3 regions of the Shinella sp. GW821-FHT11G07 genome follow, and region 1 is predicted to be linked to each of the others. Evidence: predicted binding sites of a transcription regulator. Region 1 holds the regulator's gene; each other region holds the start of a gene.
The links. Region 1 encodes LexA, which represses DNA repair genes until DNA is damaged. Its sites were predicted from a motif close to TGTTCNNNNTGTGTTCNG; they were not measured.
Positions count from the first base shown of each region.

Region 1 (4,834 bases):
AGTCGAGGTCGTTCTTCGGGTAAACGAAGGGCTGGCCGATATGGTATTTGTAGGCCATGGCGGCGATCGTCGGCATCTTGGCGATCATGCGCAGCGACGCAACCATGCGCTGGTGCGGATCAGTGATGTCCGTCGAGTCGTGATAGAAGGCCGACAGCGCGCCGACACAGCCGCACATGACGGCCATCGGATGCGCGTCGCGGCGGAAGCCGGTGAAGAAGCGCGACATCTGCTCGTGCACCATGGTGTGGTGCGTGACGCGGTAGTCGAAATCATCCTTCTGCGTCTTGGTCGGCAATTCGCCGTACAACAGCAGGTAGCAGGCTTCGAGGAAATCGCCGTGTTCGGCCAGCTGCTCGATCGGATACCCGCGGTGCAGCAGAACGCCTTCGTCGCCATCGATATAGGTGATCTTCGATTCGCACGAGGCAGTGGAGGTGAAACCGGGATCGTAGGTGAAGGTGCCGGTATTCTTGTACAGCGTGCCGATGTCGATCACATCGGGGCCGATCGTACCGGATCGCGTCGGCAAGTCCACCGTCTTGCCACCGACTGACACACCCGCGCTAGTTCCTGTCATAACGATCCTCCGTTGTTTCCAATGGTGGCACGAAGCTGTGCCGTATCCATGAACATGCTCGTTTTGCTAACCCATTTGTCCGATGCTGCCAAGCAATACGAAAGGCAAATTGTGCATTGCGAAAACAGGTTTTCCGGCAACGCAATATCTACCCTTTCCATGAAGTTGCAAGCAACTTTTGAGAGTGCTTTCCACGATGCGGAGGGCGCATCCATTATGTCTGACTTAGCACTTTCGGCATGTACTGCAGATTGAAGATTTCTCCATTCGATTGCACTATGCCAGTGGGAACGGGTGGGGCCGAGCCATGGGCAGGATCGACATCGCGGAACGACGGACGGCGTCCGAGGCTGATGCCTCGCACGGCGTGCCCGCCGACGCGTCCCGAGAGCTCGCGCCGCTCGACAAGCCGTACCGGCCGGCTTCTGTTCTTCTCCTGCGTGCCATCGGCCGCCTGCGCGAACGCCTTGCCGGACGGCAAACGGTGGCAGCCGCCTTTGCCGAGGAACGCGCACACGGCCATTTCCTCCTTTTCGTTCCCGTCTTCCTCGGCATAGGCGCCGCGCTCTGGTTTTCCGCAGCGTCGGATCCGTCGCCCTACGCATTGATCCTGCTTGCCTGTGCCGCGCTCTGGCCCGCCTTGCGGCTGCGGCATCGTGAAAGCCTCGTGGCGCTCGCCGCGGGGGCCGCATTCCTCGTTCCGCTCGGTATGCTGCTTGCGGCCGGAGAAACCGCCCGCCTTGGCACCGTCATCCTGGATGCGCCGGTGACGACGGAGGTGAGGGGACGCGTCCTGTCTCGCGAGAGCGACGATCGCGGTGCAATCCGCTATCGCATTGCACTCGAAACGACGCGCAAACCCACCCTGAACCGCATGCCCACTGTGGTGACACTGCTTGCCCGAAGCCGGCATGAGCCGATCGCCATCGGCGGCGGCATTGCGGGGCGCGCCCGCCTTGGCCCGCCCTCCGGTCCCGCATTGGCGGGGCTCAACGATTTCACCTTCGATGCCTACTTCGCGGGCACGGGCGCCGTCGGCTATTTTTACAGCGTGCCGACCGCCGCGACGACAAACGCGCCCGGCCTCTACGACAGAATACGGCAACGGATCGCCGCCTGGAGAAACAACCTCACCGAGCATATTCGGGGGCGCATCGGCGGGGATGCGGGGGCCATTGCCGCGGCCCTTGTCACTGCCGAGCAGCGAGCAATTGGCGACGACACGGTGGAAGCGCTGCGGCAGGCGGGCCTTGCCCATGTCCTTGCCATTTCCGGGCTGAACATGGTGCTCGCCGCCGGAACCTTCCTCGTCGGTGCGCGCATGCTGATGGCGCTGATTCCGGGTTTTGCCGAGCGCTACCCGGCGAAGAAATTCGCGGCCGTCGGCGCCCTGGTGATGGTGACGCTCTATATTCTCGTTTCGGGTGGCGCGATTTCGGCCATGCGCTCCTGGATCATGATCTGCGTGATGCTCGTCGCCGTGCTGTTCGGGCGCGCGGCCATCAGCCTGCGCAACGTGGCGATCTCGGCCATCCTCATCCTGCTGGTCACGCCGTCTGCCGTGACGAATCCCGGTTTTCAGATGTCCTATGCCGCAACGCTGGGCCTCGTGGCCGGCTACGCCGCGTGGCGCGAGCGTCCGGTCCAGCGCGAAAGCCGGGGAGGGCCGTTTGCGCTGTTCGGCGGAGCCGCCGGCCGCTTCTTCGGCGGGCTTATCCTCTCCTCGCTGATCGGCGGCTTTGCGACGCTGGTCTACTCCATTGGCCATTTTCACCGAATCCCAGCCTATGGGCTTGCCGGCAACCTGTTGGCCATGCCGGTGATCAGCACCATCGTCATGCCCTTCGGTCTGATCGCCGTGCTTTTGATGCCCTTTGGCCTCGATGCCATTCCCTTCGCGATCATGGGCAAAGGCATCGAGTGGATGATCACGCTGTCGACATGGGTAGCCGGCTGGAAGGGCGAGATCGTCACCGGCCGCATCCCTGCAACCGCCTTCTTGCTCATCGGCATCGGCAGCGGCCTCGTCTGCCTTCTGCGCACCCGACTGCGCCATGCCGGCACGCTTCTCGTCGTCGTCGGAATCCTTGCCGCCGGCTGGCCCGGTGGAGGCACAAGGCCGGAGATTCTCGTGTCGGAAGATGGCCGCCTGGTCGCCATTCTGCATGGCGAGAAAGCAGCGACCAACCGCACACGGCCACCGGATTTCATCTATGCGCAGTGGCGGCGCGCCCTTCGTCTTGAAACACTTCTGAAACCCGAGATTCGCAAGACGAGCGGCCTGACAGTCGACACCGAGAAGGAGGACCCCGCCACTACGGCCAGGCAGAAGCGACCCCGCCGCGAAGCCGACCGGCAGAAGGCCAAGGCCGCCATGGCCGCAGCATTCGATGCAGCCCGCACCCGCGACGGCTTCATCTGTGAGACAAAAGCCTTCTGCGCCGCCATTTCCCCTAGCGGCTGGCGCATCGTGGCGCTGGAAGACCTCGCCTTCCTCGGTACGGCCTGCGACGAGGCAGACCTCGTCATCGTGCCCGTCGCAATCCGTTTGGAAGCTTGCCGTTCAGGTGCACGCCTCATCACGGTTCGCCATTTGAGGCAAACCGGCGCCCTGGAAATCCTGCCGGCAGCCGATCACGCAAACTCCGCCCTCTCCGACGCCCTTTTTAACTCGGCCGTTGAAACGCTTCATCGCCCCTGGTCACGGCACCGTACCTATGATTGGCGTACGGGTACCTATGAAGCGAGCGGAGCGGATGACAGTGCGTCGTGATCTCTAAAGTTCACTCCCCACGCCTTGGCTTCTCAATGTTTTGCAGGACGTTATCGCTAAACCGCCGCACGCGTTTACGCGACACGCTTTAATGGTAGCGACGAATAAGCCCGACGAGCTTGCCCTGAATCTTGACGCGGTCCGGTCCGAAAATACGGGTTTCATAGGCCGGATTGGCGGCCTCAAGCGCGATGGATGCGCCCTTGCGGCGGAAGCGCTTCAACGTCGCTTCCTCGTCATCGACCAGCGCCACGACGATTTCACCGGGATTGGCAGTATTCGCATTGCGAATGATGACGGTGTCGCCGTCGAGGATGCCGGCCTCGATCATCGAATCGCCCTTGACCTCCAGCGCATAATGCTCCCCGCCGCCGATCATTTCAGCCGGCACGGTGATTTCATGGGTATTGTTCTGGATCGCCGAGATGGGCACACCCGCCGCGATGCGTCCCATGACCGGCACGGAAACGGAGGAGGGCATGTCTGCCTGGCTCGACGTTCGCTGGGGCGGAGCGGCCGGCACCGGCTGCTTGCCAAGGCTTCCCTCGATGACCGACGGAGAAAAACCGCGCCGCGGCTGAAGACTGGGCGAATAGGCCTCCGGAAGTTTGATGACCTCCAGCGCGCGCGCGCGGTTTGGCAGTCGCCGAATGAAGCCGCGCTCTTCGAGCGCCGTGATGAGCCGGTGAATACCCGATTTCGAGGCGAGATCCAGAGCATCCTTCATTTCGTCGAAGGACGGCGGTATGCCGGATTCCTTCATCCGTTCATGGATGAACAAGAGAAGTTCCTGTTGCTTACGTGTCAACATCGCCGTCCACCCCAGAATCGTGAAACAAATATAGAACATACACTATCTGTTCCATATGTGTTCTGCAAGGGCTTGCGCTTACAGAAGCTTTTCACACGGGCAGGAGTTGGTGTGGATTTTGCCTTTCCCGGCCGCCAGAATAGTCAAGGTTCTAATGCGCTGGAGGCGCGAACGCTAACCAGTGCTAGCTGCGGAAGTGGAGCTCCACTACTGCCATCATTGACGCCGCAGACCGCCGCATCCACATCCGTATGCATGGGCTTCGAGGCGCTACGCGTCACCAATATGGCGGAACAGTCAATATGTACCTGTATTCGATCCAGCGGGGTTCTTGCCGGTGGGCAGGCTGCGCATCTGTGGGTTTCGCCAACCACCCGCCCGGCCGGCAGCAGCGTTGGGCGTAGCGCCTAGCCGAATGAAACTGCAAAATCACATCGCGGGAAAGGCTGCGTCATTCACGCCGTGGCGACGAGGAAACGCGACACATGCCATGCACAGAAACTAACATTCATTTTTATATTTTAGGTCAGATACTCAAATGGTGAGCGCGCAGGGATTCGAACCCTGGACCTACTGATTAAAAGTCAGTTGCTCTACCGGCTGAGCTACACGCTCCCAGGCGGTGCGAAGACGCCCCGCGGAAGTGCGCGGAACATAGGCAGGAGGATTT
Region 1 covers NZ_JBXARJ010000010.1:227,857-232,690, reverse strand. Annotated here, with positions in the region: gene gltA (citrate synthase) at 1-580, opposite strand, end outside; gene AC1RT2_RS20715 (ComEC/Rec2 family competence protein) at 888-3,353, shown strand; gene lexA (transcriptional repressor LexA) at 3,442-4,164, opposite strand; tRNA gene AC1RT2_RS20705 (tRNA-Lys) at 4,704-4,779, opposite strand.

Region 2 (4,834 bases), on a different contig from region 1:
AGACTCGGCATAAGCCGGGCGACAGGCGATCTGGCCCGCGCGATTCCCCCCTACAATGTGCAACTTTCGCATGATGCTTAAAGGGCGAGAAAGCCCATGGCATGAAGAACGAGCCAAAGTGGTAAGCCGACGGTCGCCAAAGTCGCAGCGCCCACCGACAGCCACTTAATTGAATAGGCGCGCCGAGCGCGCTTTGCGTCCCACTCGTAGACCATTTGAAACTTCCCCTTCGCTTGAAATCAAACACGGGTTACGGGGCGAGTCGAGTCATCAGAAAGATATAGAGAAGAGTAATGGCAAACCCTAAGCTCACCATGCTTACCGCGTGTACATCACTTTCACGCGTACGGGCGCGTGCCGCCAATCTATGCAGGGCGCAGTGTTTAGACGCCAAAGAGAATCCACGGCGGAATGCCAAGCATCATAAGCCCGGCTACCACCAGCGCCCCAGCCGCTAAAAGAGTATGGTCTTGCTTTCTTTGCTCTTGCGATCTGCCTCTCATAGCGCTCTCCCAGCTTGACTGATCGGACGCTCAAATTCCCATTCGGCCCTCTTTGTTCCGACCTCCACCACACAAGTAAAACGCCATGAACGGAGCGGCATCCTTTGCCGCTCTGTGGGGCCGTACCGTATCTCCGAACGGCTTCTCCACCTTACGTTTGAGGTGCTTCATGCGGTCGCCTACGGGCGGAGATGCGAGAGGACTTTTTCCCCTCATCGCTATGTTCTCCGAGGTCTATCCCGGAGACCTGCGGCCAGACGCAGCCCATTGGTGCGGAGCTCCAGAAAGGTGGGGTTGGCGCGCCCTGCCGGTGAAAGGATTGGGGCGGTCGGAGCGTATTCGGATGCGGAGCTCGGCAAGAAGCGCCAGCGCGCGCCGCCCGACGGCCGCCTTCGAAGGTACCAGTTCGGAAGGCCGCCGCGATCCTTTCTACCTCCCAGATACGGCTGTGATTGGCCAATGAGCTGGCGTCGGGCTGTCGCGGGAAGGGAGCTATGCCTATGGAGCGTTGCCGGTGATAAATAATTCCGATGGAGACCTCCACACCTTGTCCCGCGGGGGTGGGAAGCTATCTAACCTGCAGATTGGCAGAGGGGGCGTGCTTGACCGAGTGGCTGCAAACGATTGGGGCAAACTTCGATTTCCTTCCGCATCTGGGGTCGCTTCTCTTCGCTTATGTGCTTGCCCTACCGATCGGTTGGGACCGCGAAAAGCACGAGAGAAGCGCCGGCCTCAGGACGTTTCCCCTGGTGGCGATCGCAAGCTGTGGCTTCATCCAGGCCGCGGAACCGCTCATTAGTGGCAACGCTGAAGCCACGGCCCGGATCGTCGAAGGCTTAATCACCGGAATGGGCTTCATCGGAGGCGGCGCCATCCTCGTCGTGAAGGCCAGCGTACGCGGCACGGCAACGGCCGCAAGCCTGTGGGCGACGGGCGCTATCGGAACCGCCGTCGGGCTCGGCTCCTTCGACACGGCAATCGTGCTCTCTCTCGTAACATTTCTGACGTTGCGCACCCTCTCAAACCTCAAAGAAGAGGGCAAGGATGACCGCCGGGACGGCGAGTAGCTCCTAGTGCTGGTGACAGCGAGTAACCTACAGCGTTTGAAATGGATATGGCGCTGTTCGTCGGTTATCTCGCATCGGCTTGTTCCATCACGAGCTTTATTCCGCAGGTCTGAAAGGTATTTTAGACAGGTGACACCGCAACGATATCAGCGAAGATGCACACGCTGACGGTCACCGGATTCGCCCTCTGGACGGCGTACGGTGTTTTGCGTGTCGAGTGGCCGACTATCCCGACGAACCCTTTCTGCTTTTAGCTTTCCGGACTGGTTCTCATCAAAACGCCCAGCGCGAAGCTGCATCGAAGGGTTGATACCTAAATCGGATCTATGCCACGCTGGCACGCTGCTTCCATGAGGCGGCTTCGAAGATCCGTTGAGGTCGGTTCTGCGCCCAGCTTGCCCTGAAACATTCTTTCCAATTGACTACACAGGAAAGAACATATAGTGAACATATATGAAGAAATCGCTGCAGCAACGCTTGGCCATCCTGTCGGATGCCGCCAAATACGACGCCTCGTGTGCCTCGAGCGGAACGGTCAAGCGCGACTCCGCTCGAACCGGCGGGCTGGGCTCGACGGAAGGGGCGGGGATTTGCCATGCCTATGCGCCGGACGGGCGGTGTATTTCGCTCCTCAAGATCCTGCTCACCAACTTCTGCATTTTCGACTGCGCCTATTGTATCAACCGCTCCTCCAGCAACGTGGAGCGCGCCCGCTTCACACCGGAGGAGGTCGTATGGCTGACCCTCGAATTCTATCGGCGCAACTATATCGAGGGGCTGTTCCTGTCCTCAGGCATCATCCGCTCGCCGGATCACACGATGGGCGAGATGGTGCGGGTAGCGCGGGACCTGCGCACCGTGCACGGTTTTCGCGGCTACATCCACCTGAAGTCTATTCCCGATGCCGCTCCGGAACTGATCGAGGAGGCCGGGCTTTATGCCGATCGCCTCTCCCTCAATATCGAACTGCCGACCGATGCCGGCATTGGGCGCTTCGCGCCGGAAAAACGTCCAGAGGGAATTCGCCGCGCGATGGGGGAATTGCGCCGGAAGATCGAAGCGGCCGATGACCCGACCTTGCAGACCAAACGGCGCAAGCGTTTCGTTCCCGGCGGCCAGAGCACGCAGATGATCGTCGGCGCCGATGGTGCGGACGACGCCACGATCCTGAAGACCAGTGCCCGGCTCTATAGCGGCTACGGACTGAAGCGCGTCTACTATTCGGCCTTCAGCCCCATTCCCGATGCCTCCCGTGCGCTGCCGCTCATCAAGCCGCCACTGGTACGCGAGCATCGGCTCTACCAGGCGGACTGGCTCTATCGGTTCTACGGTTTCGGCGTGGAGGAGATCACCGGGGCGACGGGCGGCATGTTGGATCTCGACATGGATCCCAAGCTGGCCTGGGCGCTCGCCAACCGCCAGGATTTTCCGGTTGACGTCAACCGGGCGGAGCGCGAGCGGCTGCTGCGTGTGCCTGGCCTCGGCACGAAGACGGTCACGTCCATTCTCTCCAGCCGTCGGTTCCGGCGTCTCAGGCTCGAGGACCTAGCGCGGCTCGGCGTTTCGCTGCGCAAGGTACGTGCCTTCATCGAGGCGGAGGGCTGGGTGCCGCGGCGGCTCGCAGATCGTGCCGACCTGAAAGCGCTTTTCGCGCCGAAGCCGGAACAACTCTCGTTGCTCTGATGCAGACGATCCCGCTTTCCGGACGAGGCGATTTCTCCGAGTGGCGTGATGCGGCGCGGGCCCTGGCCGCGGCCGGCATTTCTCCCCGCGAGGCGGATTGGCGCATCCGTGGCCTAGGCGATGAGCTGTTTGCTGCCGATGCGCTGCCGGATTTGCCGAAGCCCGACAAGGGCGCGCTGCCGCTCACCGTGCCGCCCGCGTTCCTGTCCTTGGCCGAGGCGGTCGTCTGTCACACGGAGCCCGGCCGTTTCCATCTGCTCTACAGGCTGCTGTGGCGGCTGCAATCCGACCGCCACCTGCTGGAACTGGACGCGGACACGGATGTCGCCTGGGCACGGCTGCTTGCCAAGAACGTCAATCGGGACGGCCACAAGATGACGGCTTTCGTGCGCTTCAAAGAGATCGGCGGCCAGATGAACGGCCGGCGGCGCTTCTTCGCCTGGTTCGAGCCCTCCCATTTCGTCGTCGCCCGGACCGCACCCTTCTTCCGCCGGCGCTTTGCCGACATGGACTGGATCATCGCGACGCCGAACGGCACGGCCAGTTGGGATGGCGGCAGCCTGATCTTCGATGCCCGGCCGGGCGAAAATCCTGGTCATGGCGATCCGACGGACGATCTCTGGCGGACCTATTATGCGAGCATCTTCAATCCGGCCCGCCTCAAGCTGAAAGCCATGCAAGCGGAAATGCCGAAGAAATACTGGCGCAACCTGCCGGAGGCGGATCTCATTCCCGGTATGATCGCCAATGCCGAGGCCAATGTGCGGGCCATGGCCGAACAGGCGGCGAAAGATCCACCGTTGTTTCACTACCGTCTTCAGGAAACGGCGCAGGCCATGCCCAGGATCGAGCCTCTTGGAGCCGGGACCATCGAGGCCCTGCGGGAGGAGGCGCGCGGCTGCACGCGCTGCCCGCTGCATTGCATGGCAACGCAGACCGTTTTCGGCGAGGGGCCGCAAGGTGCGCCTCTGATGATGGTGGGCGAGCAGCCGGGTGATCAGGAGGACCTTGCCGGTCGCTCGTTCGTCGGCCCGGCGGGAAAGGTCTTCGATGCGGTTCTGAAAGAGGCGGGCCTCGCCCGCGATACCGTCTACCTCACCAATGCGGTCAAGCATTTCAAGTATGAGCCACGCGGCAAGCGGCGCATCCATGAGAAGCCCAACAAGGGGGAGATCGACCATTGCCGCTGGTGGCTGGCAAAGGAGGTGGAGCTTATCAAGCCGCGCCTTATCGTTTCGCTGGGCGCCACCGCGCTCTATGCGCTGAGCGGGGAGCGCAAGCCGCTTGACCAAATACGCGGCAAGACGATCACTATGCAAGGCAATATCGTGCTCTACCCCACCATCCACCCCTCCTACCTGCTCCGGGTCCCGGACGAGGCCGAACGCCGACGCCAACAGGCCCGCTTCGTGGAGGACATAAGGCATGTTCGGCAGTTGGTGGAGAGGCTTGAGGCGCTCAAAGCTGGAACGTTCCGTTTTCCTCGCCATCCCAGTACTGCACGCGCTTGCCCTGGACCTTGATCAGCACAAGGCCGGGCGTTTCAGCCCCTTGCGGGAACCAGCGGTCAAGATCAGGTAC
Region 2 covers NZ_JBXARJ010000028.1:2,558-7,391, forward strand. Annotated here, with positions in the region: gene AC1RT2_RS31290 (MgtC/SapB family protein) at 1,106-1,570, shown strand; gene AC1RT2_RS31295 (putative DNA modification/repair radical SAM protein) at 2,024-3,253, shown strand; gene AC1RT2_RS31300 (UdgX family uracil-DNA binding protein) at 3,253-4,776, shown strand; gene AC1RT2_RS31305 (pyridoxamine 5'-phosphate oxidase family protein) at 4,712-4,834, opposite strand, start outside.
Region 2: a site for LexA is predicted at 2,003-2,020, ahead of AC1RT2_RS31295 (putative DNA modification/repair radical SAM protein). Genes of this name have one in related genera too.

Region 3 (4,834 bases), 180 kb from region 1:
CTTTCACGAAGAAGAGGCCGGTTTTTCAGGAATTTCGCATTTTGTTTTGCGCATGTCGCTTTCGCAAAACCCATGCCCGCTTGGCGCAACGCGTTCCAGCGTTGCGCAGCGATCAGCCTTCGCCGTCGGTATCGCTCGAATCCGGGCCGCTATTCTCCAGGAAGCGTTCGGCGATCAGGCCGGCATTCTGGCGCAGCGACGTCTCGATCTCGCGGGCGAGATCCGGATTGTCGCGCAGGAACGTCTTGGCGTTTTCACGACCCTGACCGAGGCGCTGGCTGTTGTAGGAGAACCAGGAGCCCGACTTTTCGACAATGCCGGCCTTGACGCCGAGGTCGACGAGTTCGCCGGTCTTGGAAACACCTTCACCGTACATGATGTCGAATTCGACCTGCTTGAAGGGCGGCGCCATCTTGTTCTTGACGACCTTGACGCGGGTCTGGTTGCCGATGACCTCTTCACGCTCCTTGACGGCGCCGATGCGACGGATGTCGAGGCGAACGGAGGCGTAGAACTTCAGCGCATTGCCGCCCGTCGTCACTTCCGGCGAACCGTAGACGACGCCGATCTTCATGCGGATCTGGTTGATGAAGATCACCATCGTGTTGGACTTGGAGATCGAGGCGGTCAGCTTGCGCAGCGCCTGGCTCATCAGGCGTGCCTGGAGACCGGGGAGGCTCTCGCCCATCTCGCCCTCGATTTCGGCGCGCGGCGTCAGCGCTGCAACCGAGTCGATGACGAGCACGTCGATTGCGCCGGAGCGCACCAGCGTGTCGGTGATTTCCAGCGCCTGCTCGCCGGTGTCGGGCTGCGAGATCAGCAGGTTTTCGAGATCGACGCCCAGCTTGCGGGCATAGACCGGGTCGAGAGCATGTTCGGCATCAACGAAGGCGCAGATGCCGCCCTTCTTCTGGGATTCCGCAATGGTCTGCAGCGCGAGCGTCGTCTTACCCGAGCTTTCCGGGCCGTAGATTTCAATGATACGGCCCTTCGGCAGGCCGCCGATGCCGAGCGCAACGTCGAGCCCGAGCGATCCCGTCGAGACGGTTTCGGTCTCGATAATGCTGTCCTTGCCACCGAGCTTCATGATGGAGCCCTTGCCGAAGGAGCGCTCGATCTGGGAGAGTGCCGCTTCGAGTGCCTTGCTTTTATCCACTGATTTTTCCTCTACGAGCCGCAAAGTGTTCTGTGCCATTTGGTCCACCTTTAGGTTATTGAAGCAAGACAGGCAATGAAGCCGCCGATGAATGCTATGTACACATTTTGTTCTCGTTTTGCAAGCTACGTTCAACGATTTGAATATATTTGCAAATCTCCGGTGTGTTCTTTTTTTGTTTTCGGTGGATACGCGCCAAGCAGGACGATGGACGACCCCACCGGGACAAGCGGCCGCGAGTGCCGAATCGGCGGGCGAAAAGGAAGATGATGACAGGCAAGACGATACTGGTGATGGGCGGGGCCCATGTGGACAGACGCGGACGCATCGCCGGTGAAACGGCGCCGGGGGCGAGCAATCCGGGCGCCTGGTTCGTCGAGGCGGGCGGCGGCGCGTTCAACGCGGCGCGCAACCTGTCGCGGTTGGGCCACCGGGTGCGGCTGATTTCGCCACGCGGCGGCGATGCGGACGGCGATATCGTCGCGGCTGCGGCGGAAGCCGCGGGCGTCGAGGATACGCCCTTCATCTTTCTCGACCGGGCGACGCCGAGCTATACGGCGATCATCGAGCGGGACGGCAATCTCGTCATCGCGCTGGCGGACATGGAACTCTACCGGCTGTTTTCACCACGCCGCCTGCAGCAACGGGCGGTGCGCGAGGCGATGGCGGATACCGGGCTCATCCTCACCGATGCGAACCTGCCGGCCGAAACGCTGGCAGCCATGACGGGCACCGCGGCGGCAGCCGGCGTACCGATCGCCGGCATCGCGATTTCGCCGGCCAAGGTGGTGCGGTTCCGCGAGAGCCTTGCCGCCCTCGCCTTCCTGTTCATGAACGAGGCGGAAGCACGCACGCTGACGGGTGCAACACCCGAAAACCCCGCCGACTGGCCGAAGGCGTTGCGCGCGGTGGGCCTTTCCGCCGGCGTGGTGACGCGCGGCGGCAAAGGCGTCATCGCGTTTGACGACACACAGGCAGCCCTCGTCGTGCCGCCGGAAATACCGGCACTCGGCGACGTCACGGGTGCCGGCGATTCGCTCGCCTCCGGTTTTCTCAGCTCCTGGCTTGCCGGCTCGCCCATCGGCGAAGCGTTGCGCCGCGGGGTGGCAGCAGCGGCAATCACCGTGCGCTCGCCCCTCGCCGCCGCTGAAGAATTGTCGCAGGCAGCCCTTGCGGATGCACTTTCTCTTGTACCCGACGCCGAAGGAATGGCATGAGACTCTTTTGCCTGAATTCCCGCCCAAAGAACTGCAAGGACACAGCATGACCCGACCCGTATCCCCCCTCCTGCCGGTGCAGTTTTCGACCGAAGTCGCCGCCGCCAGGGACCGTGGTGCGCCGCTCGTCGCGCTCGAATCGACGATCATCACGCACGGCATGCCCTATCCGGGCAATCTCAATATGGCGCGCAGCGTCGAGCGCATCATCCGTGAGGAAGGCGCCGTGCCGGCGACCATCGCCGTCATCGACGGCGTGCTGCATATCGGCCTCGAGGATGCAGAACTGGAGACGCTCGCGCAGACCCAGGGCGCGATGAAGCTTTCGCGCGCCGACCTGGCCTTCGCGATCGCCGAGCGTCGCACCGGCGCCACGACGGTGGCCGCAACGATGATCGGCGCGGCACGCGCCGGCATCAAGGTCTTTGCGACGGGCGGCATCGGCGGCGTGCACCGCAAGGCGGAAGAGACGTTCGACATTTCCGCCGATCTCGACGAACTGTCGCGCACCGGCGTCATCGTCGTCTGCGCCGGCGCCAAGGCGATCCTTGACATTCCGAAGACGCTGGAAGTGCTGGAAACGCGCGGCGTGCCGGTGGTGACCTATGACAGCCCGATCTTTCCGGCCTTCTGGTCGCGCGATTCGGGCATCAAGAGCCCGCTGACGCTGAACAGCCCGGCGGCGATCGCCAATTTCCAGACGGTACGCGACCAGCTCGGCATCGACGGCGGCATGCTGATTGCCAACCCGGTGCCGGAGGCCGACGAGATCGAGCGCGAGGAGATGGAGATCTACATCGCTCGTGCGCTCGACAATGCCGAGCGCGACGAGATCGCCGGCAAGGCCGTCACGCCCTACCTGCTCGACAGCCTGTTCCACCTGACGGATGGCCGCAGCCTGAAGACGAACATCGCGCTCGTGGAAAACAACGCGCGTCTGGCGGCGGAAATCGCCGTCGCGCTCGTGAACTGAATTTGCGCAAGCGGCCGGTTTGCACCGGCCGCATCCTCTCCGTCTTCAGTTCTTCAGCTTGTACCCTGTCTTGAAGATCCACGCCGTGATCGACAGGCACACCACCAGGAAGCCCAGCACCGTTACCAGGCTGACGATGGGGTTCACGTCGGCGATCTCGTAGAAACTCCATCGGAAACCCGAGACCAGGTAGAGCACCGGGTTGAAGTGGCTGACGGTCTGCCAGAAGGGTGGCAGCATGTCGATCGAGTAGAAGCTGCCGCCGAGGAAGACCAAAGGCGGCACGATGAGCATGGGGAAGAGGTTCAGCTGCTCGAAATCTTTCGCCCAGATGCCGATCATGAAGCCGAACAGGCTGAAGGTCACCGCCGTCAGCACGAAGAACAGCACCATCATGAACGGATGCTTGATCGATATGTCGACGAAGAACGAGGCGGTGATGAGGATGATCGTGCCGACGATCAGTCCCTTCGTCGCCGCCGCCCCGACATAGCCGATGATGATCTCCGTCATCGAGATCGGCGATGACAGGATTTCGTAGATCGTGCCCATGAATTTCGGGAAATAGATGCCGAAGGAGCCGTTGCTGATACACTGGTTGAGCAGGGTCAGCATGATGAGGCCGGGCGCGATGAAGGCGCCGTAGGATACGCCCTCCACCTCCTGCATGCGCGAGCCGATCGCCGCGCCGAAGACGATGAAGTAGAGCGACGTGGTGATGACCGGCGAGACGACGCTCTGCAGCAGCGTGCGGCGCGTGCGCGCCATCTCGAACGCGTAAATGGACTTGATCGCCTCGACGTTCATTTGCCCTCTCCCACCAATTCCACGAAAATGTCTTCCAGCGAACTCTGCTCGGTGGAGATGTCCTTGACCCTGAGGCCCGCCTGCGACAGCGCGGCGAGCAGCGACGAAATGCCGGTGCGCTCGCCGGATGCATTGAATTCATAGACGAGGCGCGCGCCCTCCTCCGATAACGTCAGCCCGAAGGGCGACAGCGTGTCGGGGATCGCCGCCAGCGGCTCGGCAAGTTCCACGGTCATCTGCTTGCGGCCGAGCTTGGCCATCAGCGCCTTCTTCTCTTCCACCAGCAGGATTTGACCGTGGTTGATGACGCCGATGCGATCGGCGATCTCCTCCGCTTCCTCGATATAGTGGGTCGTCAGGATGATGGTGACGCCGTTGGCGCGCAGCCGCTCGACAAGTTGCCACATGTCCTTGCGCAGGTTGACGTCGACGCCCGCCGTCGGCTCGTCGAGGAACAGCACCTTCGGTTCGTAGGACAGCGCCTTGGCGATCAGCACGCGCCGGCGCATGCCGCCCGACAGGTGGCGCAGTATCGTGTCCTTCTTGTCGTAGAGCGAGAGCTCCCTGAGGACACGCTCGATCAGCGCCGGGTTGGGCTTGCAACCATGCAGGCCACGCGAAAAGGAGACCGTGTTCCACACCGTTTCGAAGGCGTCGAGCGTCAGTTCCTGTGGCACGAGG
Region 3 covers NZ_JBXARJ010000010.1:49,241-54,074, reverse strand. Annotated here, with positions in the region: gene recA (recombinase RecA) at 113-1,195, opposite strand; gene AC1RT2_RS19830 (carbohydrate kinase family protein) at 1,426-2,373, shown strand; gene AC1RT2_RS19825 (pseudouridine-5'-phosphate glycosidase) at 2,420-3,346, shown strand; gene AC1RT2_RS19820 (ABC transporter permease) at 3,392-4,153, opposite strand; gene AC1RT2_RS19815 (ABC transporter ATP-binding protein) at 4,150-4,834, opposite strand, start outside.
Region 3: a site for LexA is predicted at 1,322-1,339, ahead of recA (recombinase RecA). Genes of this name have one in related genera too.